3 regions of the Streptomyces sp. NPDC046915 genome follow, and region 1 is predicted to be linked to each of the others. Evidence: riboswitches for the same ligand, from Rfam matches in the RefSeq annotation. Region 1 holds a riboswitch; each other region holds the start of a gene.
What was found. A riboswitch is a leader RNA that binds a small molecule or an ion and turns the genes downstream of it on or off. The one in region 1 is predicted to bind cyclic di-AMP.
Positions count from the first base shown of each region.

Region 2: linked by a shared signal. The riboswitch ahead of ABZ915_RS38780 (transglycosylase family protein) and the one ahead of ABZ915_RS27740 (NlpC/P60 family protein) in region 1 are both predicted to bind cyclic di-AMP.
Region 3: linked by a shared signal. The riboswitch ahead of ABZ915_RS41915 (LysM peptidoglycan-binding domain-containing M23 family metallopeptidase) and the one ahead of ABZ915_RS27740 (NlpC/P60 family protein) in region 1 are both predicted to bind cyclic di-AMP.

Region 1 is NZ_JBEYXB010000011.1:145,596-155,838, reverse strand. Features, by position in the region: gene ABZ915_RS27775 (response regulator transcription factor) at 1-54, shown strand, start outside; gene ABZ915_RS27770 (ATP-binding protein) at 51-491, opposite strand; gene ABZ915_RS27765 (helix-turn-helix transcriptional regulator) at 623-1,435, shown strand; gene ABZ915_RS27760 (DUF397 domain-containing protein) at 1,438-1,638, shown strand; gene ABZ915_RS27755 (NlpC/P60 family protein) at 1,622-2,632, opposite strand; gene ABZ915_RS27750 (hypothetical protein) at 3,000-3,353, shown strand; gene ABZ915_RS27745 (tellurite resistance/C4-dicarboxylate transporter family protein) at 3,331-4,287, opposite strand; gene ABZ915_RS27740 (NlpC/P60 family protein) at 4,314-5,507, opposite strand; cyclic di-AMP (ydaO/yuaA leader) riboswitch at 5,515-5,692, opposite strand; gene pcrA (DNA helicase PcrA) at 5,921-8,410, shown strand; gene ABZ915_RS27730 (M23 family metallopeptidase) at 8,476-10,002, opposite strand.
Region 2 is NZ_JBEYXB010000021.1:94,591-104,833, forward strand. Features, by position in the region: gene ABZ915_RS38765 (nucleoside triphosphate pyrophosphohydrolase) at 1-964, shown strand, start outside; gene ABZ915_RS38770 (cytochrome P450) at 1,005-2,300, shown strand; gene ABZ915_RS38775 (transglycosylase family protein) at 2,490-3,512, shown strand; cyclic di-AMP (ydaO/yuaA leader) riboswitch at 3,695-3,879, shown strand; gene ABZ915_RS38780 (transglycosylase family protein) at 3,884-4,576, shown strand; gene eno (phosphopyruvate hydratase) at 4,882-6,189, shown strand; gene ABZ915_RS38790 (septum formation initiator family protein) at 6,310-6,786, shown strand; partial or broken gene ABZ915_RS38795 (DUF501 domain-containing protein) at 6,813-7,322, shown strand; gene ABZ915_RS38800 (Ppx/GppA phosphatase family protein) at 7,530-8,432, shown strand; gene ABZ915_RS38805 (NAD(P)/FAD-dependent oxidoreductase) at 8,877-10,243, shown strand, end outside.
Region 3 is NZ_JBEYXB010000026.1:96,644-106,886, forward strand. Features, by position in the region: gene ABZ915_RS41905 (TetR/AcrR family transcriptional regulator) at 1-352, shown strand, start outside; gene ABZ915_RS41910 (SGNH/GDSL hydrolase family protein) at 522-1,307, opposite strand; gene ABZ915_RS41915 (LysM peptidoglycan-binding domain-containing M23 family metallopeptidase) at 1,508-2,431, opposite strand; cyclic di-AMP (ydaO/yuaA leader) riboswitch at 2,436-2,595, opposite strand; gene ABZ915_RS41920 (alpha-galactosidase) at 2,911-4,983, opposite strand; gene ABZ915_RS41925 (tyrosine-protein phosphatase) at 5,155-5,952, shown strand; gene ABZ915_RS41930 (DUF6126 family protein) at 5,989-6,111, opposite strand; gene ABZ915_RS41935 (XRE family transcriptional regulator) at 6,108-6,731, opposite strand; gene ABZ915_RS41940 (aspartate aminotransferase family protein) at 6,816-8,201, opposite strand; gene dxs (1-deoxy-D-xylulose-5-phosphate synthase) at 8,198-10,135, opposite strand; partial or broken gene ABZ915_RS41950 (flavodoxin-dependent (E)-4-hydroxy-3-methylbut-2-enyl-diphosphate synthase) at 10,173-10,243, opposite strand, start outside.

The sequences.
Region 1 (10,243 bases):
GACCACCGGCGCGTCCTCGCGGTGCTGAGATTCCTCGGCGCGTCCCCGGCCTAACAGCCCGGACCGGTGGCGAGTTCGAACCACACCTCCTTGCCGATGCCGCACTCCCTGCCCGCTGCGCCCCAGTCGTCCGCCAGCGCCGCCACCAGCGCGAGGCCCCGGCCCGACTCGTCGTCCGGGGAGGCCGTGCCCGGGGATGGGAGGGTTGCGCTCGCGTCCGTCACCGTGACGCGGAGGCGGTCCTCCGTGACCGCGCAGCGGGCCCCGATCTCGCGGCCGGCCGGGACCTTCGCATGGCGGTACGCGTTCGTCATCAGCTCGCTCAGGAGGAGTTCCGCCGTGTCCGTCACGTCCTGCGGGAGCCCCCAGGACGCCGCCTGTTCGCGGAACAGCGCGCGTGCCCTGCCCGCGCTTCGGGCATGACGCGGCAGCCGCCACTCGATGTCCTTCGGGGCGGCCGTCGTGGGCAGTGGGGGCCACGGGGTGTGCATGCGCTGTTCATCCCTTGCGTGGAAGTTCTGACGTTGTGCCAGATCACGCTCCTGGGGCGCGCGTAATCTCACGAGTAACCGTGCGGGTACAGAGGGTGGTGGTACCTGTCGTGGACCCGGTGGAGGTGTGCGTGACGACCGAGGTGAACTCCCAACCGCCGACCGCGTGGCGGTACTGCGGCAGCCAGATCAAGCTGTGGCGCGCGGAGGCCGGCATCGGCCGGGAGGCGCTGGCCAAGGAGGCCGGTTACGACTACGAGTACGTCAAGTCGATGGAGAACGGCCGCCGCCGGCCCACACTGCGGTTGTTGCAGATCGCGGATCAGGTGTGCGGGGCGGGCGGGAAGCTCGTCGCGGCGCAGGAGTACCTGAAGCCGGAACCGTTCCCGGCGCGGTCGCAGGAGTTCATGGTCCTTGAGGCAGAGGCGATCGCCGTCTCGTGGTACGAGCCTCTGCTGATTCCGGGCTTGTTGCAGACAGAGGCGTACGCGCGGGCGCTGATCGGCGACAGCTCACCGCCTCTTGATGACGAGACGGTCCACGAACGCGTGGCTGCCAGGCTTCGCAGGGCCGACGCGCTGCGGCGCAAGGTCGGGGTGATGTACGGGTTCGTGATCTACGAGGCAGCCCTCCGCACGTGTGTGGGTGGGACAGAGGTGATGGGTGAGCAGTTCCGGCACCTGTTGGAAGTAGGTGAGCTCCGTAACGTGTCGATCCAGGTCCTGCCCTTTGGGCGCTGTAGCGGTGTTGCCCTCAACGGCAGCATCGTTCTGTTGGAGACGCCTGAGCACGAGCACTATGGGTACATCGAGGCGCCGGAGGTCAGCGTTCTGCATGCCAGCCCCAGCAAGGTGAGTGCGCTGACTCAGGCTCATGCAATGATCCGCATGCACTGCCTCAGCGTGGAAGAGTCGGCCACGTTCATCAGAAAGGTGGCGGAGTAAAAATGAGCGAACCCTTGGCCTGGTACAAGTCCAGCTACAGCGACAGCCAAGGCGGCGCCTGCCTCGAAGTCGCCCCCTGCCCCCACACCGTCCACGTCCGGGACTCGAAACTCGGCCCCGACAGCCCCCGGTTCACGGTCGCCGGACAGGCCTGGGCCGCGTTCGTCGCGTACGCCCCAACCGTCCTCACGCCACCCGCGTAGCCCCCGCGAACGGCATCTCGTCGATCGGGGCCAGCCTTACCGGGGCCGACGGGTTGGGGGCGTGGATCATCTGGCCGTTGCCCACGTAGATGCCGACGTGGCTGATGCCGGAGTAGAAGAACACCAGGTCTCCGGGGGCGAGTTCGGAGCGGGAGACGCGGCGGCCCGCGTTGATCTGGGCGTAGGTCGTGCGGGGCAGGGAGATGCCGGCGGAGCGGTAGGCCGCCTGGGCGAGGCCCGAGCAGTCGAAGGCGTGGGGGCCGGTCGCGCCCCATACGTAGGGGCTGCCGAGTTTCTGGTAGGCGTACGCGACGGCCGCCGCGGCGCGTGAGTTCGGGGCCGTCGGAATGGCCTCGTCTGCGGCCGGAGGGGCCGGCGTGCGGTCCCGCGCGGGCAGTTGGGACAGCAGCCGCCGCGCCTCGGCCAGCTTCCCGGTGACGGTCTTCTTCTGCCGCTCCAGCTCCGCCTGCCTGGACCTGAGCGAGGTCAGCTCGACGTGGGCGGCGCCCCGCAGCTGCTCGATCTCCCGCAGGCGCTTCCGTACCCGCGCCACGGCGTGCGCCTGCCGGTCGCCGGCGCGTTCGGCGAACGCGGCCCCGTCCAGGTACTGGTCGGGGTCGTCGGACAGCATCAGCTGTAGCGCCGGATCGATGCCGCCGGCCCGGTACTGCGCCGTGGCGACGGAACCGAGCGCGTCACGGGCGGAGTTCAGCTTCTCCTGCTTGCGGGCGGCCTGGTCCCGCAGCGTGTTCAGCCGCCGCTGGGCCGTGTCCGCCTGCTCCTGGACGCCGTTGTACTTCTCGGTGGCGACCTCCGCCTCCTGGTACAGCTTGTCGACCTTGGCCCTGACCTCGGCCGGTGTCAGCTGCGGCGCGGCGTGCCCGGTCCCGTCGAAGCCCGTCGCGGTCGCCGCGCCCGCCAGGGCGATGGTGGCCGCCGTGCGGGCGGTGTTGCCGCTGAGCGGGCGCTGTCTTGGCTTGCGGTGCGCTGCCACCTGGACCGTCATGTCCTCTCGTACGACCGCCGTGGGGAGCGGTTTACGCGTCCGGCGGCGGCCCGCACAGGGGGAACGGGCCGCCGCCGGACCTTCTTGGCGGTGGTGTCCGACTGCCGCCCCTGGCCCGGGCGGCGTTGGGGAGCCGGTCACCTGGAGGAGGACGCTAGGCCCCACAGTGACGGCTTTGTAACGCAATGTACGCAACTGACCTCACAGGGTCGCCAGATGTCCGTACCTGACCGCGCTCCCGGCCCACAGTCGCCGACTTCGGGCAGCGCACTGACCGATGCGGCGGTTTCCCGGGTGTGCGCCGGCCATGGGGTGCTATGGGGCGCATATATGCGGCCCATTAGGCTCCGACCTCATGGACGTACTCATCCATCTCTTCGTCGGCCTGCACATCGTCGGCATCGCCGCGCTCCTCGGCGGCTTCCTGACCCAGATGAAGGCGATGGGACGCGGCGAGGCCCGCTTCGTCCCGGCCATGCTGCACGGCGCCTTCACCATGCTGGCGACCGGCGTGATCCTGGTCGGGCTGAACGAGGCCGACGACCACCACGTCAACACCATCAAGATCGGTGTGAAGCTGGCCCTGCTGATCGTGATCCTCGGGCTGGTCTACGTGAAGCGGGACGAGGAGCGGGTCGACAAGAACCTCTTCGGGCTGGTCGGCCTGCTGACCACGGCGAACATCTTCATCGCCGTGCTGTGGACCTGACCGCGCCCACGGCGACCACGAGCCACGCCGCCACCGAGATCCACACCAGCACCACCCCGGGCCCCCGCAGCCACGGGACCCCGAGGGCGGTGCCGACCGACAGCGTGCCCGCCGCGGTCATGCCCATCGGGAACACCGTCGACCAGCGGCGCACGTCGTAGCCCGGACGTGGCCGCACCGCCTCCGTGACCAGCAGGGCGGCGTACCAGGCCCAGTCCAGCACGAGCAGCGCGACCGTCACGGCGCGCAGGACGCCCTGGTCGTCGCGGCTCCACAGGTACAGGGGCGTGTCGTCGGCGGAGACCAGGCGCGCCCCGGCCAGCGCCGACACGGCGAGCGCGCCGCCGCCGATCCACTGGTCCCCGGCACCCTCCAGCAGCTGCCGCGGATCGAACCGGGCCAGGGCCAACCCGTAGAACACCAGTCCCAGCCAGAACAGCACGAGCGCGGTGTGCGCGAGCCACGCCGTGGCCGTCGCCGCGGCCAGCACGGCACCCAGCGCGGCGATCGACTCCGTGGCCACACAGCCCAGGAACACCGCCCCCGGCATACGCCGCTCCCACCGCCGAACGACGAGGACGAGCAGCACGGGCCAGAGCACGACCGCCGGCGCGAGCAGCGCCTCGGCCAGGACCGGCCGGCCCAGCAGTGAGAACCGGGTGCCCAGCACCGCCGTGGCGGCCACCGCGGTGAGCGCGCTCGGCGTCTCCGCCTCCGCCGCCCACCGCTCCCGCTCGCGCAGCAGCCGCAGGGTGAAACCGGCCGCGAACCCCAGCCAGGCGGCGCAGGCCAGCCCCAGGGCGACCCGGGACAGCACCTCGTGACCGATCAGCTGCAACCCCACCGACACGATCCCGGTCGCCATGACAGCGGCACCGGCCGCCGGTGAACGCCGAGCCCACCAGACGCGTATAGGTGAGTAGGGGCCGGGCATGAGCCCGATGCTAGGGCCCCGCCGGCTCAGGCCGGACGCACCACGCTGTGGATGATCGATTCGCCGCCGTAGTAGATCGACTCCTCACGGACGTAGGCGCCGGGCTTGGGGGCGTGGATCATCATGCCGTTGCCGATGTAGACGCCGACGTGGCTCACATCGTCGTAGAAGAAGACCAGATCACCGGGCTGGGCGTTGGCGAGGGAGACCGTGGTGCCGGCATTGACCTGGTCGTAGGTGGTGCGTGGCAGGCTGACGCCGGCGGCTCTCCAGGCGGCCTGGGTGAGGCCGGAGCAGTCGTAGGAGCCGGGGCCGGTGGCGCCCCAGACGTACGGCTTGCCGATCTGCGCGCGGGCGAACGCGATCGCCTTCGCGGCCTTGGCGGAGGACGAGGAGGTCGGCGTGGACGGCGAGGTCGACGTGGACGAGCCCGACGAGGAACCCGTCGAGGTCGACGTGTCCGACGAGCCGCTGTTCTGCTGCTGTGCCTTCGCCTGCGCGGCTGCCTGCGCCGCCGCCTGCTCCTTCGCGAGCTCCGCCGCCTTGCGCGCGGCCTCCTCCTGCTTCTGCTTCTCGATCGCCGCGAGCCGCGCCTTCTCCTGCGCCGTCAGCGTGGACAGCAGCTCACGCGCGGTGGAGAGCTTCTTCTGGACGGTCGACTTGGCGGCCTGGAGGTCGTGCTGGGAGTCGGTCAGCGTCTCGAGGCTCTGGGTGGCCTCCTGACGCTTCTTCATGGTCGCGGACTGCTCGGTGACGTAGTCGTCGACCGCGCCCTTCTCCCGCTTGGTCAGCCGGCTCATCAGCTGGGTCTGGTCGAAGTAGTCCTGCGGGGTGTCCGCGAGCAGGAAGGTGGCGGTGTCGGGGGCGGCGGCCCCGGTCCGGTACTGGGCCGCGGCGAACGAACCCAGCTTCTCGCGCGCCTTGTTCAGCTTCTCCGTGCGCTTGGCCACTTCGTCGAGGAGGGTGTCGACTCGCCGGCGCTGCTTGCCGGTCGTCTCCTTGGCCGCGTTGTACTTCTCGGTCGCCGACCCCGCCTGCCGGTACAGGTCGTCGACCTTCTTCTCGACCTCTTCCATGCTCGGCTTGTTGTCGGTGGAGGGGGTCGAGGGGGTGGCGTTGGCCGTCTGGGAGAGCAGGGCGACGGAGGTGAGGGCGGCGGTGGCGAGGGCGGGCTTGCGTATGCCTGCCCCACCCGAGGGGCGCTTGCGGTGCGACGCCAAGGGAGGCGACTCCTTCCAATGCTCCGCCTACCGGGTTAGCTGTCGGGTTCGGGCGGGTGGTTCGGAAGGGTTGCCCTACGGCCGTCGTCCCCGGTGGGGAGGGCGGGCCGATTCACCCCAAGGTCTCGGTGGGTCCCCGGCTCCGGCTGCCGTAAGGGGCGCACCGGACTCGGCGGAGGCCGCGCGGCCCGGCGAGGTTCGCCGGTGGGGGTCGAGCGGCCTGGCCGAACGCTAGCCAACTCGTGTGACTCATGTGAAGGTTGGTGCACTATATGTCCGATACATTTTCGTGACACGGGACACGCGTGTCGCTCTTGTGACCATGCGGTTCCGCAGGGTGAGGGGATCGTCCGCCGGCCAAGTTCCGAGGGTGGCGGCCGGTTGTCGGTGGGGCGCCCTAGACTCGGAGAGCGATGAGCAGCCTCTTTGACGACAGCTTCCTGGCGGACCTCCAGACCCCTCGTGGGCACGAGGAGGAACCCCCGCCGCCGCCCGAGGACGATCACGCTCCGGAGCCGGTTCCGGACGATCTGTTCGGCGGGAAGTTCGATGTGCCACCGGACCGGGACGGGTACTACCGTGACGGCGCCCCACGCCCGGCGATCGACGCCGCCGCGCTCCTGGACGGGCTGAACGAGAACCAGCGCGCGGCCGTCGTCCACGCCGGCTCCCCGCTGCTCATCGTGGCCGGCGCCGGTTCCGGCAAGACCCGCGTGCTCACCCACCGCATCGCCCACCTGCTCGGCGAGCGAGGCGTCCACCCCGGCCAGATCCTCGCGATCACCTTCACCAACAAGGCCGCCGGCGAGATGAAGGAGCGCGTCGAGCAGCTCGTCGGCCCGCGCGCGAACGCGATGTGGGTGATGACCTTCCACAGCGCGTGCGTGCGCATCCTGCGCCGGGAGAGCAAGAGGCTCGGCTTCACGTCGTCGTTCTCGATCTACGACGCCGCCGACTCCAAGCGGCTGATGGCCCTGGTCTGCCGCGACCTGGAGCTCGATCCCAAGCGCTTCCCGCCGAAGTCCTTCAGCGCCAAGATCTCCAACCTGAAGAACGAGCTGATCGACGAGGAGGACTTCGCCGCCCAGGCCGCCGACGGCTTCGAGAAGACCCTCGCCCAGGCCTACGCCCTGTACCAGTCGCGGCTGCGCGAGGCCAACGCGCTCGACTTCGACGACCTGATCATGACGACGGTCAACCTGCTCCGCGCCTTCCCGGACGTCGCCGAGCACTACCGCCGCCGCTTCCGTCACGTCCTGGTCGACGAGTACCAGGACACCAACCACGCCCAGTACGCCCTCGTGCGGGAGCTCGTCGGCACCTCCGAGCATCCGGCGCACCCGGCGGACGTGCCGCCCGGCCCGGACGACCTGACGCCCGCCGAGCTGTGCGTGGTCGGTGACGCCGACCAGTCGATCTACGCCTTCCGCGGCGCGACCATCCGCAACATCCTCCAGTTCGAGGAGGACTACCCGGACGCGACGACGATCCTGCTGGAGCAGAACTACCGCTCCACCCAGACGATCCTCTCCGCGGCCAACGCGGTCATCGAGCGCAACGAGTCCCGCCGCCCCAAGAACCTGTGGACCAACGCGGGCGCGGGCGCGCAGATCACCGGCTATGTCGCCGACACCGAGCACGACGAGGCGCAGTTCGTCGCCGACGAGATAGACCGCCTCACGGACGCGGGCGAGGCGAAGGCCTCGGACGTCGCCGTCTTCTACCGCACCAACGCCCAGTCCCGTGTCTTCGAAGAGGTCTTCATCCGCGTCGGCCTGCCCTACAAGGTCGTCGGCGGTGTCCGCTTCTACGAGCGCAAGGAGGTCCGGGACGTCCTGGCCTACCTGCGCGTCCTCGCCAACCCCGAGGACTCGGTCCCGCTGCGCCGCATCCTGAACGTGCCCAAGCGCGGCATCGGTGAGCGCGCGGAGGCGATGATCGACGCCCTCGCCCAGCGGGAGAAGGTCAGCTTCCCGCAGGCGCTGAAGCGGGTCGACGAGGCGTACGGCATGGCGGCGCGGTCGACGAACGCGGTCAAGCGGTTCAACGTGCTCATGGAGGAGCTCCGTACGATCGTCGAGTCCGGCGCGGGCCCGGCCACCGTCCTGGAAGCCATACTCGAACGCACCGGATACCTGGCCGAGTTGCAGGCCTCCACCGACCCGCAGGACGAGACCCGCATCGAGAACCTCCAGGAACTCGCGGCAGTGGCGCTGGAGTTCGAGCAGGAGCGCGGTGAGGGCGAGTCGGTGGGTCTGTCCGACTTCCTGGAGCAGGTCGCGCTGGTCGCCGACTCCGACCAGATCCCGGACGAGGAGGACGGCGACGGCGTCATCACGCTGATGACCCTGCACACCGCCAAGGGTCTGGAGTTCCCGGTGGTCTTCCTCACCGGCATGGAGGACGGCGTCTTCCCGCACATGCGTGCCCTCGGCCAGACCAAGGAGCTGGAGGAGGAGCGGCGCCTGGCGTACGTCGGCATCACGCGCGCGCGGGAGCGGCTGTATCTGACCCGGTCGGCTCTGCGCAGCGCGTGGGGCCAGCCCTCGTACAACCCGCCCTCCCGCTTCCTGGAGGAGATCCCGCCCGCCCATGTGGAGTGGAAGCGGAAGGGAGGGGCGGCGCCGATGCCCTCCGGACCGGCGTCCGGGGTGGCGGCCTCGCTGTCCTCCACCCGCTCGCGCTCCTCGGCGTCGGGCGCCTCGGGCTTCGCCACCCGCAGGAGCTCGGAGAAGCCGGTGGTGGCGCTGGCCGTCGGGGACCGGGTGACGCACGACCAGTTCGGGCTCGGCACGGTCGTCGGGGTGAAGGGCACGGGCGCGAACGCCGAGGCGACGATCGACTTCGGCGACACCAAGCCCAAGCGGCTGCTGCTGCGGTACGCGCCGGTGGAGAAGCTGTAGGGATGTAGGGAGAAGCCGTAGGAGGCGCGGGGCGCCGGGGTTCCGGGGGCGCGGCCCCCGGGGGCCTACGTCGGGTCGAGCCCGTGGCTGCGCAGCCACGGCAGCGGGTCTATGGCCGCTCCGCCGCCCGGCCGGACCTCGAAGTGCAGGTGCGGGCCGGTGGAGTTGCCGGAGTTCCCGGAGTACGCGATGGGCGTACCGGCCTTGACGCTCGTGCCGGCGGGAACCCGGTAACTGGAGAGGTGGCAGTACCAGGTCTGCGTGCCGTCCTTCGCCGTCAGGATCAGCATGTTGCCGTAGGCGCTGTTCCACTTCGTCGAGACGGTGCCGTCGGTCGCCGCCATCACCGTCGTGCCGTACGAGACGGGGAAGTCGATGCCGGTGTGCACCGACATCCAGTTCACGCCCGCCTGGCCGAAATAGGCGCTGAGCCCTTTCTGCGTGACCGGGAGGACGTACTTGGGGCGCAGCCGCTCCTTGCGGGCCGCCTCCGCGGCCGCCGCCTTCTTGTCGGCCTCCTGCTGGGACTTGAGGTCGATGCGTTCCTGCGTCCGGCTGGCCCGGTCGGCGAAGTCGTCGGCGCCGGCGGAGAGGGTCCTGAGCTGCGAGTCCAGCTTGCTGTTGGCGGCGGACGGTTTCACCGCATGTGTGTCCGAAGCGCTGGCCGTGGTGTCCTTGCCGCCGCCGTCGGTCAGGCTGCCGACGGAGGCGGCGGCGATCCCGGCCACCCCCATCACGCAGACCGAGGGCACGGCGACGGTCAGCAGGGCGGAGCGCTTGGGAGGCGTACGGCGACGGGAGCGGGCCGCGCTGCGGGAGCCCGGCCGGGGCGGCGCCGGGGTGACCTCTTCCTGGTCGTCGAGCAGGGGAGCGACGCCGGGCAACTCACCGGTGGCGGACAACTCGTCGCCGTCCGCGACGGGTTCCGCCTCGACGTCGTTCTCGTAGCTCTCCTCGTAGTTTTCCTCGTACCCCTCGTAGGAGACCTGCTCGAAGGTGGCGGTCCCCTGCTGGTCGAAGGACTGCTCGAAGGGCTCGGGTTCGGTGGCCGCGGCGGAGCCGTCGGAGTTCCACTGCGTGGCGTCGTACGCGCCGGTGTCGAAGGTCTGTGTGCCCCACTCCCACTGCTGGGTGTGGTCGGGCGCGGCCCCGGACTGGTCGGGCTGGAGCCAGGCGTTCGCTTCCCACTGGCCGCTGACGTCCGGGGACGTCGCCTGGTGCGGGATGCCGGCGAACTGCTGCTGGCCGGTCGTCCAGGCGGTGGCGTCGTAGGCGCCGGAGTCGTAGACGGTGTGGTGCTGGGCCGCGTACGGGTCGTAGTGCGCGCTCTGGCCGGCGCCGGTCGTCCACTGCGTGGTGTCGTACGCGCCGGTGGTGTGGCCCTGGCCCGGGAGATTGCCGAAGAGCGGGTCGGAATCGAAGGTCGCGGTGGCGTGGGCGCCGGTCTCGAAACCGGTGGCGCCGTACCCGTCGTACGTGGTGAAGTCGCCGTACTGGGTTTCCTGGCCGCCGTGGGTCGCGTAGTGCGCGGAGGCGGCGTCGGAAGCCGAAGCCGGGGTGGTCATGGTCCCCGACGGGTGACGGTCGTTCACCAACTTCTCTTTCGCCTCGACAACAGGGGCTGGCAGAGCAGTGCGGCGACTGTACCCGGCGGTACGCGGGCGCGACAATCTTCGGCCGGTTTCACGTTCGCGGGAAACGGGCATTCGGCCGTGTTTCGGGGGACGACGGGCGCGGGTTTGGCTTTGTGTTCGAAGGACGTTCGAAGCCGGATGGGTGTCGGCCCGGTAAACGGGCCGTCCCGGGCGGCTGTTGCACCGCCCGGTACGCGCG
Region 2 (10,243 bases), on a different contig from region 1:
CGTCCTGCTCACCACCAGCCACCGTGTCGCGCCCGGACTGCTGTCCTGGCCCGCCTGGCAGGCGCTGCGCGGCGCCGACCGCGTGCTGTGCGCGGACGGCGCCCATCCGCAGCTGCCCTATCTGCGCGAGGCCGGGATATCCGTGGACGAGGCCGCCCCGACCGCCCAGGAACTCGTCGACGCCTGCGCCGGCGGCCACACGGTCGTGGTCGTGGCGACGGGCGAGGGCGAGCCGGCCCTCACGGACGGCCTGGCCCGACTCGCCGGCACCGGCCGGGTTTCCATGCCGGAGCTGGAGCTGCTCCCCGCCTCCTACGACCTGCCCGGGGCCCGCCTCCTCGACCTCGTCCAGGTCATGGACCGCATCCGCGCCGAGTGCCCCTGGTCCTCCCGCCAGACCCACGAGGGCCTGGCGAAGTACGGCATCGAGGAGGCGTACGAACTCGTCGAGGCGATCGAGGCCGGCGACCGCGAGGAACTGCGGGAGGAACTGGGCGACGTCCTGCTCCAGGTCGTCTTCCATGCCCGCATAGCCGAGGAGGACGCCGACGAACCCTTCTCCATCGACGACGTGGCCGGCGGCATCGTCGCCAAGCTCATCCACCGCCACCCGCACGTCTTCGGCGACGCGACGGCCGAGACCCCCGAGGAGGTCAAGGAGCACTGGCTGCGGACCAAGGCGGTCGAGAAGCAGCGCACCTCCGTGACCGAGGGCATCCCCCTCGGCCAGCCCGGCCTCGCCCTCGCCGCGAAGCTGTCCTCCCGGGTACGCATCGCGGGCCTGGACGTACCCCTGCCCCAGGGCGAGGGCATCGGCTACGACCTCCTGGCCCTCGCGACCCGGGCCGAGGCGGACGGCGTCGACCCGGAGGCGGCACTGAGAGCGGCGGCGCGGGCCTACCGGGACGCGATACGGGCCGCCGAGGGCGTGGCGGGGCAGGACCTGTCCGGCGGACAGCCATAGCCCCCGAGGCACGCGCCGGAAACCCGGATACCGTCAAGGGGTGACCAACCAGCCCCACCTCCAGCCCCACCCCCAGGCAGCCCCCGGCGCGCCCGCCCCGGACCTCTTCACCTGGGAGTTCGCGAGCGACCCCTACCCGGCCTACGCCTGGCTCCGGGAGCACGCGCCCGTGCGGCGGACGAAGTTGCCCAGCGGGGTGGAGGCCTGGCTGGTCACCCGGTACGCCGACGCCAAGCAGGCGCTGGCCGACCCGCGGCTGTCGAAGAACCCGGCGCACCACGACGAGCCCGCGCACGCCAAGGGCAAGACGGGGATCCCGGGGGAGCGCAAGGCCGAGCTGATGACGCATCTGCTCAACATCGACCCGCCGGACCACACCCGGCTGCGCCGACTCGTCAGCAAGGCGTTCACGCCTCGCCGCGTCGCCGAGTTCGCCTCGCGCGTGCAGGAGCTGACGGACCATCTCATCGACGGGTTCGCCGCGAAGGGCTCCGCCGATCTCATCCATGAGTTCGCCTTCCCGCTCCCCATCTACGCCATCTGCGACATGCTCGGCGTCCCGCGCGAGGACCAGGACGACTTCCGGGACTGGGCGGGGATGATGATCCGGCACGGCGGAGGCCCGCGCGGCGGGGTCGCACGGTCGGTGAAGAAGATGCGGGGCTACCTCGCCGAGCTGATCCACAAGAAACGCGAGGCGCTCCCGGCCGAACCGGCGCCCGGCGAGGACCTCATCTCCGGTCTCATCCGCTCCTCCGACCACGGCGAGCACCTCACCGAGAACGAGGCCGCCGCCATGGCGTTCATCCTCCTGTTCGCCGGGTTCGAGACGACGGTCAATCTCATCGGCAACGGCACGTACGCCCTCCTCACCCACCCCGGGCAGCGGCAGCGGCTTCAGGAGTCCCTCGCGCGCGGAGAACGGCAGCTGCTGGAGACCGGCGTCGAGGAACTCCTGCGCTACGACGGCCCGGTGGAGCTCGCCACCTGGCGGTTCGCCACCCGGCCGCTCACCGTCGGCGGGCAGGACATCGCACCCGGCGACCCCGTCCTCGTCGTACTCGCCGCCGCGGACCGGGACCCCGAGCGGTTCGCCGACCCGGACGTCCTCGACCTCGCACGGCGTGACAATCAGCACCTCGGTTACGGCCACGGCATCCACTACTGCCTCGGCGCCCCGCTCGCCCGGCTGGAGGGCCAGACCGCGCTCGCCACCCTCCTCACCCGTCTTCCCGACCTCCGACTCGCGGTGGAACCAGCCGATTTGCGGTGGCGTGGGGGGCTCATCATGCGTGGACTGCGTACCTTGCCCGTGGAGTTCACGACCGTCCGGTAATCGACCGGTAAGCGGGAGGGCGGACGGCGCCTTCACAAAAAAGTGACCGACGTTCAACTCTGTGATCTTCACGTGATCTGCGCGGCATTAACTTGTGACAAGTGATCGTCTGCCGATACGTTCACTCGTCAGCGCGGCGCCTCACCGCAGTCGCCGCGCCGGTACTGCTGTCTTGGGAAAGGTCACCGCATGCTCTCCGGGAACGGTCGCCACCGACGCCCCCGTCAGGCTCCGGCCCTCCTCGTCGCGGCCGGAGTGACCGGCTCCGCCATCGCCATCCCGTTGCTCGGCGCATCCGCGGCCAACGCGGCCGACGGGACCACGTGGGACAAGGTGGCCGAGTGCGAGAGCGGCGGCTCGTGGAGCGCCGACTCGGGCAACGGCTACTACGGCGGCCTCCAGATGTCCCAGGGCGACTGGGACAAGTACGGCGGCCTCGACTACGCCTCCACGCCGGACCAGGCCAGCCGTTCGCAGCAGATCTCGGTCGCCGAGAAGATCCTCGCCGACCAGGGCACCAAGCCCTGGGCCACCTGCGCCCTGCTCTCCGGCCTCACGTCGAACTCCGGTTCGGTGGACGTCGACACGGGCGTCGGCGGGTCCGGATCATCCGGTTCCGACAATTCCTCCCATTCGTCGAATTCATCTGATTCATCCGATTCGAAGGATTCCAAGGGGTCCCAGGGGTCCGAGGATTCCTCGAAGTCTTCGTCTGATTCGTCGGAGTCGTCCGATTCCGGCCCCTCGCTGGACGCCTCGTCCTCGCCGAGCCCGGGTGTCGATGCCGGCTCCAAGGGTTCGGATGATTCCGCCAAGTCGGACAAGTCGGCATCTTCCGGCTCCGGGAAGTCCGAGGGCAGCGGCAGCTCGGCCACGGTGTCTCCTGACGCCGATGAATCGGACGATTCGTGGCAGACCGGGGGTTCTTGGAGCCTTGTGGACACCGGGGTGGCCAGCAGTGGTCGTCACCGGGGCGACAATGCGGACGAAACCGTGACAAGCGGTCAGACCGCCACCACCTCCGGCCGGCACGCCGCAGGCGGCTACACCGTCCGCGACGGTGACACTCTCGCCTCCATCGCCGACTCCCTTGGCCTCGAGGGCGGATGGCGGGCGCTCTATGCCGCGAACAAGGGCGACATCGGAAGCGACCCGAACAACATCGCCCCCGGTCAGACCCTGGAACTCAGTGCCGAAACGGGTGCAAAGTAGCGGGAGTTGACGCCCCGTTTTGGGCTTGTTGTCCGCTTTGCTGAAAGTGTGGGATGAGTCTCAGAAGCCCTGATCGTCTTTGAATTTCCGCGGATCGCGTGTCTACGGTCATGACCGCTCGTCAACGCGAGCCCCGGCCGCCGCAACGCCGAATCCTGCCAGCGGCTGCCCGGGAACAGTCGTCGCGTCAAGCGCCGTAGGCAGGAGCGGGGGACCCAAGGTAAGCGCCGGGCCCGGAGGTCGAAAGACCACCGGGGACGGCTAGGGGTGAAGCCGCGCCTCGCACGAGAACCACGCGAGGTGCGGCCGGGCAACTCAACCGGCCCGAACCCGACAGCTCACCTCGCAGGCGTCGGTGAGGGGATCGATCCATGCTGTTTTCCGGCAAGGGCAAGCACCGTCGTCCGTCCAAGGCCGTCCGCGCCATCGCTGTCGCCGGTGTCACCGGCGCCGCCGTCGCCGCCCCGCTGATGGCGGCCGGCAACGCCTCCGCCGCCACCGCCTCCGAGTGGGACGCGGTCGCCCAGTGCGAGTCCGGCGGCAACTGGTCCATCAACACCGGCAACGGCTACTACGGCGGTCTCCAGTTCTCCGCCTCCACCTGGGCCGCGTACGGCGGCACGCAGTACGCCTCCCAGGCCAACCAGGCCTCCAAGGCCCAGCAGATAGCCGTCGCCGAGAAGGTCCTCGCCGCGCAGGGCAAGGGTGCCTGGCCGGTCTGCGGCAAGGGCCTGTCCGGCGCCGCCTACACCGGTTCGAGCAGCGGCTCCTCCAGCTCCTCCAACTCCTCCAGCTCTGCCGGCACCACCACCCGCTCGGCCGACCAGCAGGCCGCCACCCGCTCCTCGGAGCGTCCGGCCGCCAAGAAGACCGTCACCACCCCGACCGGCAAGACGGTCAAGAAGGGCGACGGCGAGTACAAGGTCGTCAAGGGCGACACCCTCAGCTCGATCGCCGAGAAGCACCACGTCGCCGGCGGCTGGCAGAAGCTGTTCCAGCTGAACAAGGACATCGTCGACGACGCCAACGTCATCTACCCGGGCCAGCAGCTGCACCTGAAGTGACACCTGGCTGGTAGTACGACCACAGCGCCCTCATATCCGTGGCCTCCATGATGGAGGCCACGTGAGGGTCACCCCCCCGTCCCCCACGGGGTCCCCCGCTCCGGTGCGTGTTCCCCCGTACGCACCGGAGCGGGGTTTCTTTTTTCTTCCCGCCCTTTGTTCCGTTGGGGAACAATGTGTACCGTCGCCGTGTCCACGGGGCGGTCGGTCGGCTGCCGATGGCCCGGGGACGGTTAGGCTCTAGTCGCAAGGCCCAGCCGCAAGGCACACAGCCCCGCACTTTCAGCGTCACATCCAAGAAGGAGATGCTCGTGCCGTCCATCGACGTCGTCGTAGCCCGGGAAATCCTGGACTCCCGAGGCAATCCCACGGTCGAGGTCGAGGTCGGCCTCGACGACGGCAGCACGGGTCGTGCCGCCGTCCCGTCCGGCGCCTCCACGGGCGCCTTCGAGGCCATCGAGCTCCGCGACGGTGACCCCAACCGCTACCTGGGCAAGGGCGTCGAGAAGGCCGTCCTCGCCGTCATCGAGCAGATCGGCCCGGAGCTGGTCGGCTACGACGCCACCGAGCAGCGCCTGATCGACCAGGCGATGTTCGACCTGGACGCCACCGACAACAAGGGCTCCCTCGGCGCCAACGCCATCCTCGGCGTCTCGCTCGCCGTGGCCCACGCCGCCTCCGAGGCCAGCGACCTCCCCCTCTTCCGCTACCTGGGCGGCCCGAACGCGCACCTGCTGCCGGTGCCGATGATGAACATCCTGAACGGCGGCTCGCACGCCGACTCCAACGTGGACATCCAGGAGTTCATGATCGCCCCGATCGGCGCGGAGTCCTTCTCCGAGGCGCTGCGCTGGGGTGCCGAGGTCTACCACACCCTGAAGAAGGTCCTGAAGTCCAAGGGCCTGTCCACCGGTCTCGGCGACGAGGGCGGCTTCGCCCCGAACCTCGAGTCCAACCGCGCCGCCCTCGACCTCATCATCGAGGCGATCAAGCAGGCCGGCTACATCCCGGGTGAGCAGATCGCGCTCGCGCTCGACGTCGCCGCGTCCGAGTTCTACAAGGACGGCAAGTACGAGTTCGAGGGCAAGTCCCGCTCCGCCGCCGAGATGACGGAGTACTACGAGGAGCTCGTGGCGGCCTACCCGCTCGTCTCCATCGAGGACCCGCTGTTCGAGGACGACTGGGCCGGCTGGAAGGTCATCACCGACAAGCTGGGCGACAAGGTCCAGATCGTCGGCGACGACCTGTTCGTCACCAACCCGGAGCGCCTGGCCCGCGGCATCGAGGAGGGCAGCGCCAACGCCCTGCTCGTCAAGGTGAACCAGATCGGCTCGCTGACCGAGACCCTGGACGCCGTCGAGATGGCCCAGCGCAACGGCTTCAAGTGCATGATGTCCCACCGTTCCGGTGAGACCGAGGACGTCACCATCGCCGACCTCGCCGTCGCCGTGAACTGCGGTCAGATCAAGACCGGCGCCCCGGCCCGCTCGGACCGCGTCGCCAAGTACAACCAGCTGCTGCGCATCGAGGAGATCCTCGACGACGCCGCGGTCTACGCCGGCCGCAGTGCGTTCCCGCGCTTCAGGGGCAACGCCGAGGTCTCCAAGGGCTGACCCCAACCGGTCAACCCCGAGTAAGGCCTAGCCAGTCGTACGTACGTCCCCGTACCCGGTCCCGTACCGTGTCCGGGGACGTACGCACGTAGGAAGCACGCAGGGGAGGCGGAGAGCCAGATGGCCGCGAAGGAACGGGACCGTTTCTCCACCGCGACCAGGATCCGGCTGCTCGGCGAGCAGACGGCGGCCCGGGTCTACCGCTCCCAGACCAAACGGCAGGCCCGCCGTTCCCGGCTCACCAGCCGGGCCGCGCTGCTCGCCCTCGTGGTGTGCACCCTGGTGGTGGCCCTGGCCTACCCGATGCGGCAGTACGTCTCCCAGCGCGCCCAGATCGCGGACCTCCAGCGGGAGAAGCAGCAGGCCAAGGAGCGGGTCGAAGAGCTGCGCGACCTCAAGGCGCGGTGGCAGGACGACACGTACGCCGAGCAGCAGATCCGGCGGCGGCTGCACTATGTGATGCCGGGGGAGACCGGGTACGTCGTGATCGACCCGGACGCGGCCAAGCAGGCGCGCACCGACCTGGTGGCGGCCGACCGCCCCTGGTACGCGAACGTCTGGGACGGGGTCGACAAGTCCGACGCCGCTGACCAGTGAACCCACAGAGAGACTTTCGTACAGCCATGGAAACGCCCGCCCGTCGCCCGACCACCACCCCTCAAGGGCAGCGCTCCGCGCTGACGCTGTTTGATCTGCCCCAGACCCCGCGCACCGAGCCCACCGAGGCGGACGTCGAGGCCTTCAAGCAGCAGCTCGGGCGGCCCCCGCGCGGACTGCGCGCGATCGCGCACCGGTGCCCCTGCGGGCAGCCGGACGTCGTGGAGACCGCTCCCCGGCTGCCGGACGGCACGCCCTTCCCGACGACGTACTACCTGACGTGCCCGCGCGCCGCCTCGGCGATCGGCACGCTGGAGGCGAACGGCGTCATGAAGGAGATGACCGAGCGGCTGGCGAGCGATCCCGAACTGGCCGCCGCCTACCGGGCCGCGCACGAGGACTACATCCGGCGCCGGGACGAGATCGAGGTCCTGGCGGGCTTCCCGAGCGCGGGCGGCATGCCGGACCGCGTGAAGTGCCTGCACGTTCTCGTGGCCCACTCGCTGGCCGCGGGACCGGGTGTGAACCCCCTCGGCGACGAGGCGCTCGCCATGCTGCCCGAGTGGTGGCGCAAGGGGCCGTGCGTGCAGCCGCTCCAGGCGCCCGATCCGGCGGACGAGCACCCGGGCGAGGAGGGCACGGTCCTCGACCCGGCCGAGGCCCGCAGTGGCTTCTTCGCCGACAAGCCGCTCGTCCCGGAGGGCTTCTCCCGGGTCGCGGCCGTCGACTGCGGTACGAACTCCATCCGGCTGCTGGTCGCCGACGTCGACCGGGCCACCGGCGAACTGCTGGAGCTGGACCGGCGCATGACGATCGTGCGGCTCGGCCAGGACGTGGACCGCACCGGCCGGCTGGCGCCCGAGGCGCTGGAGCGGACCTTCGCGGCGTGCCGCGAGTACGCGGACGTCATCCGTGAACTGGGCGCCGCGAAGGTGCGGTTCGTCGCCACCTCCGCCTCCCGGGACGCCGAGAACCGGGACGAGTTCGTGCGCGGGGTCGTCGACATCCTCGGGGTCGAGCCCGAGGTGATCTCCGGCGACCAGGAGGCCGAGTTCTCCTTCACCGGCGCGACGAAGGAGCTGACGGGGCGTGCGGACCTCGCCAGGCCCTTCCTGGTGGTGGACATCGGCGGCGGGTCGACCGAGTTCGTGGTGGGCGACGACCATGTGCGCGCCGCGCGTTCCGTCGACATCGGCTGCGTGCGCATGACCGAGCGGCACCTGCTGCGCGACGGCAAGGTGAGCGATCCGCCCGGCGAGGAGCAGATCGCCGCGATGAGGGCGGACATCGAGGCGGCCCTCGACCTCGCCGAGGAGACGGTCCCGCTGCGGGAGGCGCGCACGCTGGTCGGTCTCGCCGGGTCCGTCACCACCGTGTCGGCGATCGCGCAGGACCTGCCCGAGTACGACTCCGAGGCCATCCATCACTCCCGCGTCCCGCTGGACCGGGTCCGCGAGATCACAAGTGAACTGCTCCGCTCGACCCATGCCGAGCGGGCGGCGATCCCCAGCATGCATCCGGGCCGGGTCGACGTGATCGGCGCCGGTGCCCTGATCCTGCTCGCGATCATGGAGCGGATCGGTGCCGAGGAGGTCGTCGTGAGCGAGCACGACATCCTCGACGGCATCGCGTGGTCGGTGTCCTAGGTCTCTTTTGTTACCGATCAGTAGCCGTCGAGTGAGCAGGTCGGATAACGTTTGAGCGCGACTGAGGGGCCTTCAGGGGCCCCTCGTCGACGCTCCGCCGGAAAAGTTCGTGAAGTTCTTCACAAGGAATTCGGCCCGTCAGAGGGATCCCAGAGGTTCTGTTGAGCCGTTCGGGGGTCCAACAGGACTGGAGGCCCGGTCAGGAGGGCTTTGCGGGGCGGTGTCCGGTGAAGGTCCGCAAGGGGTGTTTCCGGGGACTCACAGGGGGCACCAGCAGGCGGAGAGGCAGCTCACGCGCCATTGACAACGGGTCGCGCCGGCGGCCGGTTCCCATCCGCGATCATGACCTGCGTCACGCGGGCCGCGGAGGATAGCACAGGGCCTCGGCAAGCTTGTGAAGGGGCGCACGAGCGACCCCCGAGGGGCGGGTGGATACTCGATGGCATGAGCACCACGGAGCGTCCCAGGATCCTCGTAGTAGGCGGTGGGTACGTAGGCCTGTACGCAGCTCGGCGCATCCAGAAGAAGATGCGCTACGGCGAGGCGACCGTCACGGTCGTCGACCCCCGGTCGTACATGACCTACCAGCCCTTCCTGCCCGAAGCCGCCGCCGGCAGCATCTCCCCTCGCCACGTCGTCGTCCCGCTGCGGCGCGTGCTGCCGAAGGCGGAGGTCCTCACCGGCCGGGTCACCACCATCGACCAGGACCGCAAGGTCGCCACCGTCGCCCCGCTGGTCGGTGAGGCGTACGAGCTGCCCTTCGACTACCTCGTCATCGCGCTCGGCGCGGTCTCCCGCACCTTCCCGATCCCCGGCCTCGCCGAGCAGGGCATCGGCATGAAGGGCATCGAGGAGTCCATCGGCCTGCGCAACCACGTCCTCGAGCAGCTCGACAAGGCCGACTCCACGACCGACGAGGAGATCCGCCGCAAGGCGCTCACGTTCGTCTTCATCGGCGGTGGCTTCGCGGGCGCGGAGACCATCGGTGAGGTCGAGGACATGGCCCGGGACGCGGCCAAGTACTACAAGAACGTGTCCCGCGAGGACATGCGCTTCGTCCTCGTCGACGCCGCCGACAAGATCCTCCCCGAGGTCGGCCCGAAGCTCGGCCAGTACGGCAAGGAGCACCTCGAGGGCCGCGGTGTCGAGGTCTACCTGTCCACCTCCATGGACTCCTGCGTGGACGGCCACGTCGTGCTCAAGAACGGCCTCGAGGTCGACTCCAACACCATCGTGTGGACCGCGGGCGTCAAGCCCAACCCGGCGCTCGGCCGCTACGGCCTCCCGCTCGGTCCGCGCGGCCACGTCGACTGCGAGCCCACGCTCCAGGTCAAGGGCACGGACTACATCTGGGCCGCCGGTGACAACGCCCAGGTGCCCGACCTCGTCGGCCGCAAGGCGGGCAACGAGAACGCCTGGTGCCCGCCGAACGCCCAGCACGCGCTGCGTCAGGCCAAGGTCCTCGGCGACAACGTGATCTCCGGTATGCGGGGCTTCCCGCAGAAGGACTACTCGCACGCCAACAAGGGCGCGGTGGCAGGCCTCGGCCTCCACAAGGGCGTGGCGATGATCGTCATGGGCAAGATGAAGATCAAGCTCAAGGGCCGTCTCGCCTGGTACATGCACCGCGGCTACCACGGTCTGGCGATGCCGACCTGGAACCGCAAGATCCGCATCTTCGCGGACTGGACGCTCGGCATGTTCCTCAAGCGCGAGGTCGTCTCCCTGGGCGCCATGGAGAACCCCCGCGAGGAGTTCTACGAGGCCGCCAAGCCGGCGCCGGTCGCCGCCGCGCCGAAGACCGAGGAGAA
Region 3 (10,243 bases), on a different contig from region 1:
GGCCGCCGTGCGCTGGTACGCGCCCACCGGCCAGGCCAAGGGCTGGCGGCTGTGGATCGAGGGCTGGGCGGTGGCGCTGCGCGAGCCCGCCCTGCGGGAGGTCACCCGCGATCTGGACCGCCAGTGGAAGGCGGCGATCGCCGAGGTCATCGCCGAGGGCGTCGAGGCGGGCGAGTTCGACTGCCCGGACCCCACCGCCACGGCCCTGCGCCTGACCGCCCTGCTCGACGGCCTCGCCGTCCAGCTGACGTCCTACGCCGGCGCGGTGCCCCGGTCCCGCGCCCAGGCATGGGTGAACGAGGCCCTGGCCCGGGAACTGGGCCTGGACCGGGAGAATCTGACGCAGCCGTGACGCTCCGCGCGGGCGACGCCCCGACGGGGTGTACCGGGCGGCGGCAGGGCGGCCGGGGCATCGCTCCCGCCCGCGCATGACCGCGCTGCCCGGAGGCCGTACGGCACCGCAGCCCGCTGCCGTACCGCCTTCGGACAGCGCCACCGCCGAACCCCCGGAGGGAACCCGCTCAGGCCACCGAGGCGATCCGCGTCCTGATGTCGTCCGGGGACAGGGCGCCCTTGGCCGTCACGTGGTCGCCGGAGGACTCGCCGCGCAGGCGGCGGCCGATCCACGGGACCAGGTACTCGCGGGCCCAGTGGACGTCGTCGCGGCGGATGTCGAGCGTGCCCCGGGGCGGGAGCGGCGGCCAGGGCTGCTCCGGGTCGGCGGGGACCTCCACGCCGAGCACCTCGCCGGCCCGCAGCGCCACGCGCGTGTGCCCCTCGGGCGAGAGGTGGAGCCGGTCGTGGTCCCAGGCGCGCCGGTCCTGGACGGTCCTGAGGGACCACAGGTCGAGGACGGGACAGCCGTACCGGTCGGCGATGGCCCGGACATGGCCGTTGTACGTGGCGATCTTGCCGCGCAGATGCTTGAGCACGGGCACGCCACGCGTGTCGAAGCCGGTCGTCACCATGACGGTGCCCGCGACGGAGGTGAGCTGTGCCACCGCCAGCTCGAAGCGCTCGGCCACCTCGTCGGGGTCGGTGCCGGGCCGGATGATGTCGTTGCCGCCCGCGCAGAAGGACACCAGGTCCGGGGCGAGTTCGACGGCGCGCGGGAGCTGGTCCGCCACGATCTGGTCGAGCAGTCTGCCGCGTACCGCAAGGTTCGTGTACCTGAAGTCGCCCTCGGGCCGCCGGTCCGCGAGGAGGACCGCGAACCGGTCGGCCCAGCCGACGAACGCCCCGTCGGGGCCGGGGTCGCCCACGCCCTCGGTGAAGCTGTCCCCCACCGCCACGTACGACCCGATCACTGATCTGTTGTCACTCTTCGAATCGTCTGCCACATCGGCCCATGATTCACCTTTCGATGTGACCTACGCGACCGTAATACGGGGTTGACGGACGGTGAGATAAGCCACGGCACCGAAAGGCGCCGGACGGGAATACGCCCGGGTACACCGAAGGCCGGACCCGGGGATCAGGGGTCCGGCCTCCGGTGGTCCGAGTGCCGTCAGGCGACGGCGACGCCGTGCGAGCGGAGGTAGCCGACCGGGTCCACGTCCGAGCCGTAGTTCGGCGTGGTGCGGATCTCGAAGTGCAGGTGCGGGCCGGTCACGTTGCCGGTCGCGCCGGAGAGGCCCATCTGCTGCCCCGCGGCCACGGTCTGCCCGGCCGAGACGGAGATCGAGGAGAGGTGGCCGTACTGCGCGTAGTAGCCGTCGGCGAGCCTGATCACGACCTGGTTGCCGTAGGCGCCGCCCCAGCCGGCGGAGACGACCGTGCCCGCGCCCACGGCCTTGACGGAGGTGCCGGTCGGGACGACGAAGTCGACGCCCGTGTGGTAGCCGCTGGACCACATGCCGCCCGGCACGTGGTAACCGGTGCCGACGGTGCCGCCCGACACCGGGAGGGTGAAGCCGGTGGCGGCGTTCGGCGCGGCGGCGGGCGCCGGCCGGGTCCGCGTGGCCGACCGCGAGGCCGGGGGCGTGGTCGCGTGCGAGGCGGACGAAGTCTTCTTCGGGGCGGCGGACTTGGCGCTCGTGCCGGTCCCGGCGGCCTTCTCGCCGAGGGTCAGCTTCAGGCCGGGGTGGATCAGCGAGGGGTCGCTGCCGACTGCCTCGCGGTTGTCCGCGTAGAGCCGGTGCCAGCCGCCGCGGACGTTCTGCTCGTCGGCGATCTTCGCGAGCCAGTCGCCCGACCGCACCGTGTAGGTGTGCGCGCCCGCTTGCGCGGCGGCGGCCTTCTTCTCGGCCACCGGCACGGCCTGGACGGCCTTCTCGGAAACGGAGTCCTTCGCGGTGGCCGCGGAGGCCGCATGGGCACCGGTGGCCCCCATGAGGGGCAGCGCCAGCGCGGCGCCGCCGGTTCCGGCGACGGCGATGGAGCGGGTGAAACGCCGGTTCTTGGGACGGCGGTGCTTACCCTTCGCGGGCATGGCGAATTCCTCTCCGGCGCCTGCGAGGTGAGCTGTCGGGTTCGGGCTGGAGCTGCCCGGCCGCGCACGGAGCGCGGCTTCACCCCTAGCCGTCCCGGAGACCGGGACAGGCAGTCGTACCTGGTGGGTCCCCCGCTCCTGCCGTGCACGGGTGAGTGTGTCCGAGCTCCGGGCGGCGGCAGGATTCGGCGTTCCGTCCGGATTGGTGGCGAACGTAAGCGAGCGGGACGCGACGGGACAAGCAGAAGATTCCCTCTGTCCGCGTTTCGCTTGATCCGTTACGGGAGTTCCCGGTCACCCTCCGTGAATTCCCTTCTTCCCCGCCGCGTCAAATCGCCGGAAAACCATGCGGATTACGTGAACATGACGCACAACGGACGGTCACCAATATGACCCTCCTCACCACTCGACCCCCATGACCCCCTATTTCAGAATTAGTTCCAATAAAAGTAATGAAGGGCCTCATTCGGGCAGATTACTCAGATACGACGCAGACGGAGAACCGCCGCATCGAAGTCACCGCGCAACCCCGTGCGCAGCCCGTGGTGCAGCAGGACGGCACCTCGATGGATTTCGCCCGTTTCGCGGCATTCGTACGATGCCGTGGGGTCGAGGCCGCGCAGCCGCAGCGCGGGGACCGGCTCGCCGTACCGCTGCGCCTGGAGCCAGGCGAGGACGACCGTCTCGTCCCCGAGGACGTACTGCACCGCGCTCAGCCCGCCCTCCGGCGGCCGCAGCCGATGGAGGTCGCCGCGCTGCACGACCGGGCGGATCTCCTTGTAGAGCTCCACCCACTCCCGGGCCTCGGCGAGCTCCTCCTCCGTCCATTCCGAGAGGTCGCCACCGACGCCGAGGACCCCGGCCATGGCGCTCACGAAGCGGAACTTCAGGGCGCTGACCCGGCCGTTGAGCTGGGTGTTCGGGCTGTCGGTGACCCAGGCGGCCATGACCCGCGCGGGATGGATCTGGCTGAAGCCGTGCTGGATGGCCAGCCGGTCGAGCGGGTCGGTGTTGTCGGAGGTCCACACCTGGTCCGTACGGCTCATGACACCGAGGTCGATCCGGCCGCCACCGCCCGAGCAGGACTCGAAGGCGACGCGCGGGTGGGCCGCCCGCAGCCGGTCGAGGAGGCCGTACAGGCCACGGACATGGTCCACCCACAGTCGCTGCGGGTACGGTTCGCCGGGCCAGCCGGCGTCGGTGAAGCAGCGGTTGAAGTCCCACTTCACATAGTCGACCGGGGCGCTGGAGAGAAGCCCGTCGAGCTGCTCCCAGAGGTACTGCTGGACGTCCTCGCGGGCGAGGTTGAGGACGAGCTGATTGCGGAATTCCGTCCGCTTCCGTCCGGGTTGGAACTGCACCCAGTCGGGGTGGGCGCGGTACAGCTCGCTGTCCGGGTTGACCATCTCGGGCTCGACCCAGATGCCGAACTGCATACCGAGGGCGTGCACATAGTCCGCGAGGGTCCCCAGGCCGTTCGGGAAGCGGTCGGGGTTGGGCGTCCAGTCGCCGAGACCGGCACGGTCGCTGGTGCGGGCGCCGAACCAGCCGTCGTCGACCACGAACAGCTCGACGCCGATCGCAGCCGCCCGCCGGGCGAGGGTCGCCTGCTGCTCCTCGGAGATGTCGAAGTTCGTCGCCTCCCAGGAGTTGAACAGCACGGGCCGGTCCCGGTCGGCGTCCGGGATGACGTACGCCCGCTGGTAGGCGTGCCAGGCACGGCTGGCGCCGCCGAAGCCGCCGTCGCTCCACAGGCCCGCGAAGACGGGCGTGGTGTACGACTCCCCCGGCGCCAGGGTCAGCAGACCCGAGTCGTCGTAACCGGCGCCGCCGGTGATCTGCACCCGCGCGTCGGGGAGCTGGGCGACCGCGATCCGCCAGGACCCCGACCAGCCGAGGGCGCAGCCGTAGACCTCGCCGTGCTCCTCGCCGGCGCCGGTGTCCAGGGCGATCCAGGGCAGGTGCTGGTGGCCGGTGTGGCCGCGGCGGCTGCCGATGATTTTGTCGCCGTACGTGAGCGGGGCGCTGGTCAGCCGGGACTCGGCGGCCCAGCGGCCGTGCAGCTGGGACAGCCGCCAGCCGTCCCGGTCGGGCAGGGTCCAGGTGGCGGCGTCGGCGCGCAGCAGCTCCACGCGCGCGTCGCCGCCGTTGCCGACGGTCACCCAGCGCTCGACGACGTCCCCGCGCATCCGGTAGTGGAGCGTGACGGCCAGTCCGCCGTCCCTGAAGCGCAGCCGCAGCTCGTCGCCCTCGGTGTCGTACGCCTCGAAGGTCCACTCGGTGCCGCGCCGCTCCTCGGTGCGCACGGACAGTGCGGGCCGGACGAAGCGGGGGCCGCCCTCCACCGGGTACTCCTCGCGGCCGTCGAGCGGGGACTCGAAGGGCCAGTAGCCGGGCAGCGGACGGACGGCGAGGGCCTCGGCGTCCGCGAGCGCGATGCGCGGGCCCCAGTGGAGGTGGAGCAGTTCGTGCGCCTCCGTCAGATGCAGCGCGTAACCGCTGGTGGGCCCCGTCAGGAGCCACGTACGACCGTTTTCGGCGATGTCCACCATCGAACCCTCACAGGTGTCAACAGATCCGCTCACGCACCAACATCATCAAGGTCTTCCGGCCCCGGAGGCAACGCCTGTGGACAACTCATTGCCTGAGAAAACCGATGTCGTATCGTCGACAGCGTGCCCGCCGGCGAGCCGCGACGGCGGGAGCGACCGCAAGGAGCCCACGTGACGCAGCAGGTCCCGTCGACCGAGCCGGAGCTGACCGGAGTACGCAATTTCCGGGACGTGGGCGGCCTGCCCACGACGGACGGACGGCGGGTGCGGTCCGGGGTCCTCTTCCGCAGCGGTCATCTCGCGCACGCCACCGATCAGGACGCGGCGTTCCTCGCCTCCCTGGGCCTGCACACGGTCTTCGACTTCCGCAACGCGGCCGACAAGAAGCTCGAGGGCCCCGACGTCGGGCTGCCCGGCGTGCGCAATGTCAACCTGCCGCTGAGCGACCCGGCGGACGGCGCCGAGTTCTGGAAGATGGTCCGCGACGGCGACCTCGACCAGCTCCGCGTCATCCTCGCGGACGGCAAGGCGGCGAACCGGATGATCACCTCGTACCGCAGGATCGTGACGGAGCGCACGGCCGAGCACTCCCGGGTGCTGCACGCCCTCGCCGAGGACAGTGTCCCCGCGCTGATGCACTGCGCGGCGGGCAAGGACCGCGCGGGCATCTCCATCGCCGTGACCCTCCTCGCGGTGGGCGTGGAGCGCGAGGCGATCGTCGCCGACTACCTCGAGTCCAATGCCAAGCACCGCCGTTACCGGGTGCGCCGCAACGGCAGCCCGGACACCGCCTACACCCCCGAGGTGATGGGACTGCTCAGCCCGCTCTTCGACGCGCGCGCCGAGTATCTGGCGGCGGCCTTCACGAGCATCGAGGAGACCTGGGGCGGGGCCGACGCCTACCTGGAGCAGGGACTGGGGCTCACTCCCCGGACCCGGGAGCGGCTGCGCGAGCGCCTCGTCGACTGACGGGGGCTGACGCCGGATGATGGCGGCCGACGGCGGTCAGCTCTTGGCGCCCACCGCGAACAGCAGGTAGAGGAACGCGGCGAAGAGGTGACCGACGGCGATGTAGATGATCAGCCGGATCCACAGGGCGCGGGGGAACTTCTCCTCGTAGTCGCTCATGGCAGCTCTCCAGTCAAGGGGCCCAGGCACAGTGCGGCCGTGGGGCTTTGCAGCAGGGTGTGGACGAACAGCAGTTCCACGCCGTCGTGGTCCTCGGCGGCGAGGCGGTGCGGGGTCAGCGAGTCGAAGTGCGCGCTGTCGCCGGGCGCGAGCAGGTGCGCGCTGTCGCCGAGGCGCAGTCTGAGGCGGCCCTTCAGGACGTAGAGCCACTCCTCGCCGGGGTGGACCCGCACGATGTCGCCCTGGGTGCCGTACGGCACCCGGACGCGCAGCGCCTGCATGCCCCGCCCGGGGGACCCGGCCTGGAAGTACGTCCAGCCGCCCGCCCGGGTCGGCTCCATGTCGGCGGCACGCACGATGGCGTCCCGGTCGGCGACGGTCTCGCCGAGCAGTTCCGAGACGGTCGTACTGTAGATACGGGCGAGCGCGAGCAGCATCGGAAGCGAGGGCTGGCGCCCGCCGGTCTCCAGCCGGGAGAGGTGGGCGGGCGAGAGGCCGGCGGCGCGGGCCGCGGCCTCCAGGGTGAGGCCGTTGCGCCGGCGCAGGGCGCGTAGCTGCGGCGCCACGGCGGGCAGGTCGTCGCCCTGGCCCGCCGGCGGCGCGGCATCTGAGGCGTTCATGCCTCCATTCAGCCGGAAAATTGCCTCACTGGCAAAATTTTTGCCTCAGAGGCAAAGGCGGCAGGAGGCCGAGGCCGGCCGGCTTCAGCGGTTGGCCACCGCCTGCTTGATCAGTGTCTTGCCGAAGTCCCACATCAGGCCGCCGCCGCTGTGCGCGTCGTCCATCACGGCGGTGAAGGCGTCGACGAACCGGTCCACCTCCCGCTCGCCGATGACCAGCGGCGGGATCAGCTTGATCACCTCCAGGTGGTCGCCGGAGACCTGGGTGAGGATCCGGTGCCGCTGGAGCAGCGGGACGACCACCATCTGCGCGAACAGGCCCTTGCGGGCGGCCTGGAGCATGGTCCAGCGGCTGCGCAGCTTCAGCGAGCTCGGCCTGCCGAACTCGATGCCGATCATCAGGCCCCGGCCGCGGACGTCGGCGAGCAGCTCGTACTTGCCGGTCAGCGCGGCGAGCCGGTTCTTCAGCTGCTCGCCGGTCGCACGGGCGTTGGCGACGATCTGCTCGTTCTCCATGACCGACAGCACGGCGAGGCCGGCCGCCATGGCCTGCGCGTTGGAGCCGAAGCTCGCCGAGTGGACCAGCACCCGGTCCATGGACGAGTAGACCTTCTTGAAGATCCACTCCTTGCCGAGGGTCGCACCGACCGGGACGTAGCCGCCGGACAGGGCCTTGGCCACGCACACCAGGTCCGGCTCGACACCGTCCTCGTGCTGGTAGGCGTAGAAGTCGCCGGTGCGGCCGAGACCGGTCTGCACCTCGTCGGCGATGAGCAGGGCCTTGTGCTGGTGCAGCAGCTCCTGGGCGGCGCGCAGACAGCCGGGCGGGGCCTCGTGCACGCCCTTGCCCTGGATCGGCTCGACGATCAGGGCGGCGACGTCGCCCTTCCTCAGCTCCCGGGCCAGGGCGTCCAGATCGCCGAGCGGGACGGCCGTGTCGGGCAGCAGCGGGGCGAAGCCGTCCCGGAAGCCGTTCTCCCCGTTGACCGACAGCGAGCCGGTGGTCAGGCCGTGGAAGGCGTGGTCGCAGTACAGGATCCTGGGTCTGCCGGTGGCGTACCGGGCGAACTTCAGGGCGGTCTCCACCGCCTCGGTGCCGCTGTTGCCGAAGAACACCCGCTCCAGGTGCGGGCTGTGGGCGAGGAGCTTCTCGGCCAGCAGGCCGGGCAGCGGCTGGCAGTCGAAGCGGGTGAGGTCCGCGAGGGAGGCGTCGAGGACGTCGTGCAGGGCCTTGCGGACCACGGGGTGGTGACGGCCGAGGCCCATCACCCCGAACCCGGCGAGCATGTCGAGGTAGTCGTCGCCGTCCGTGTCCCAGAAATAGGCGCCCTCGGCCCGCTCGTAGATCTTGTCGAAGCCGATGGTGTGCAGCATGCGCGGCAGTTGGTGGTTGAGGTACCTGGCGTGCAGCTCGTAGCGCTCCGCCCCGCGCTCGGCCAGGAGGGCGCCGAGGTCGAACTCCGTGGTCATTCAGCCTTCTCCTGTTTCTCCGCCGTCTCCGCCTTCTCCGCCTTCTTCGGGCCCGGACCGGCGGCTTCCCCGACGGCCAGGCTCGCGCCGATCCGTCCGGCCACCTCGACCGGCGTCAGCCCGATGTCGGCCAGCACCTCGCCGCGCTTGGCGTGCGCGAGGAACTGCTCGGGGATGCCGAACCGCCGTACGGGAACGTCCACGTCGGCGTCGCCGAGGGCCAGCGCCACGGCGGCGCCGACACCGGAGGCGCGGCTGTTGTCCTCCACGACGGCCACCAGCCGGTGCTCGGCGGCGAGCCCGGGCAGCGCCGGGTCGACGGGCTTGACCCAGCGGGGGTCGACCACCGTGCAGCCGATGCCCCGGGCCTGAAGCAGCTCGGCCGCCTGGAGGCACACCGGTGCCATGACACCGACGGCGACCAGGAGCACCTCGGGGTGCCCGGCGCGGTGCAGCACGTCCATGCCGCCGACATGGCCGACGGCCGGGATCGCGGGGCCGACCGACTCCTTCGGGAAGCGGACCAGGGTGGGCGCGTCGTCGACGGCGACGGCCTCGCGCAGCTGGGCGCGCAGCTGGGCGGCGTCGCGCGGCGCGGCGATTCTGAGGCCGGGGACGACCTGGAGGACCGACATGTCCCACATGCCGTTGTGGGAGGGTCCGTCGGCGCCGGTGACACCGGCCCGGTCCAGGACGAAGGTGACCCCGCAGCGGTGCAGCGCCACGTCCATCAGCAGCTGGTCGAAGGCACGGTTGAGGAACGTGGCGTACACGGCGACGACCGGGTGCAGGCCCCCGGTGGCCAGGCCCGCCGCCGACACGGCCGCGTGCTGCTCGGCGATGCCCACGTCCCACACCCGGTCCGGGAAGCGTTCGGCGAACTTGCCGAGGCCCACCGGGTGGAGCATGGCCGCCGTGATCGCCACGACGTCCTCGCGCTCCTCGCCGATCCGTACGATCTCGTCCCCGAACACCGAGGTCCACGAGGGGCCGCCGGCCGGGGCGAGCGGCGCGCAGGTCAGCGGGTCCATCACGCCGACGGTGTGGAAGTGGTCCTCCTCGTGGGCGAGGGCGGGTTCGTAGCCGCGGCCCTTCTCCGTGAGGCAGTGGACGAGGACGGGCCCGTGGAAGCGTTTCGCGCGGCGCAGCGCCGACTCGACGGCCAGGATGTCGTGGCCGTCGATGGGGCCGACGTACTTCAGGCCCAGGTCCTCGAACATGCCCTGCGGGGCGAAGGCGTCCTTGAAGCCCTTCTTCGCGCCGTGCAGGGACTCGTAGATCGTGCTGCCGACGACCGGGGTCCGCAGCAGGACGTCCTTGCCCCAGGCCAGGACCTTCTCGTAGCCGTCGGTGGTGCGCAGGGTGGCCAGGTGGTTGGCGAGGCCGCCGATGGTGGGCGCGTAGGAGCGCTCGTTGTCGTTGACGACGATGATCAGCGGCCGGTCCTTGGCGGCCGCGATGTTGTTCAGCGCCTCCCAGGCCATGCCGCCGGTCAGCGCGCCGTCGCCGATGACCGCGACCACGTGCCCCTTCTCGCCCTGCACCTGGTGCGCCTTGGCGAGTCCGTCGGCCCAGCCCAGCGCGGTGGAGGCGTGGCTGTTCTCGATGACGTCGTGCTCGGACTCCTCGCGCGAGGGATAGCCGGACAGGCCGCCCTTGCCGCGCAGCTTGGAGAAGTCCTGACGGCCGGTCAGCAGCTTGTGCACATAGCTCTGGTGACCGGTGTCCCAGAGGATGCGGTCGACCGGCGACTCGAAGACCCGGTGGAGCGCGACGGTGAGTTCCACCACGCCCAGGTTGGGTCCGAGGTGCCCCCCGGTGCGGGTGACCGCGTGCACCAGGAACTCGCGTATCTCTTCGGACAGTTCACCGAGTTCCGCCTCGGACAGCGCCTTCAGGTCGCGTGGTTGCCGGATGGTCTCCAGAATCGTCACGATCGGGCCCCCTCTCGGTCCGTGCCTGGCTTCGGACTCACTTCATCTGCTCGGCGAGCTTCAAGGCCTCTTCGATGAGGGTTTCCACGATCCTGGACTCGGGGACGG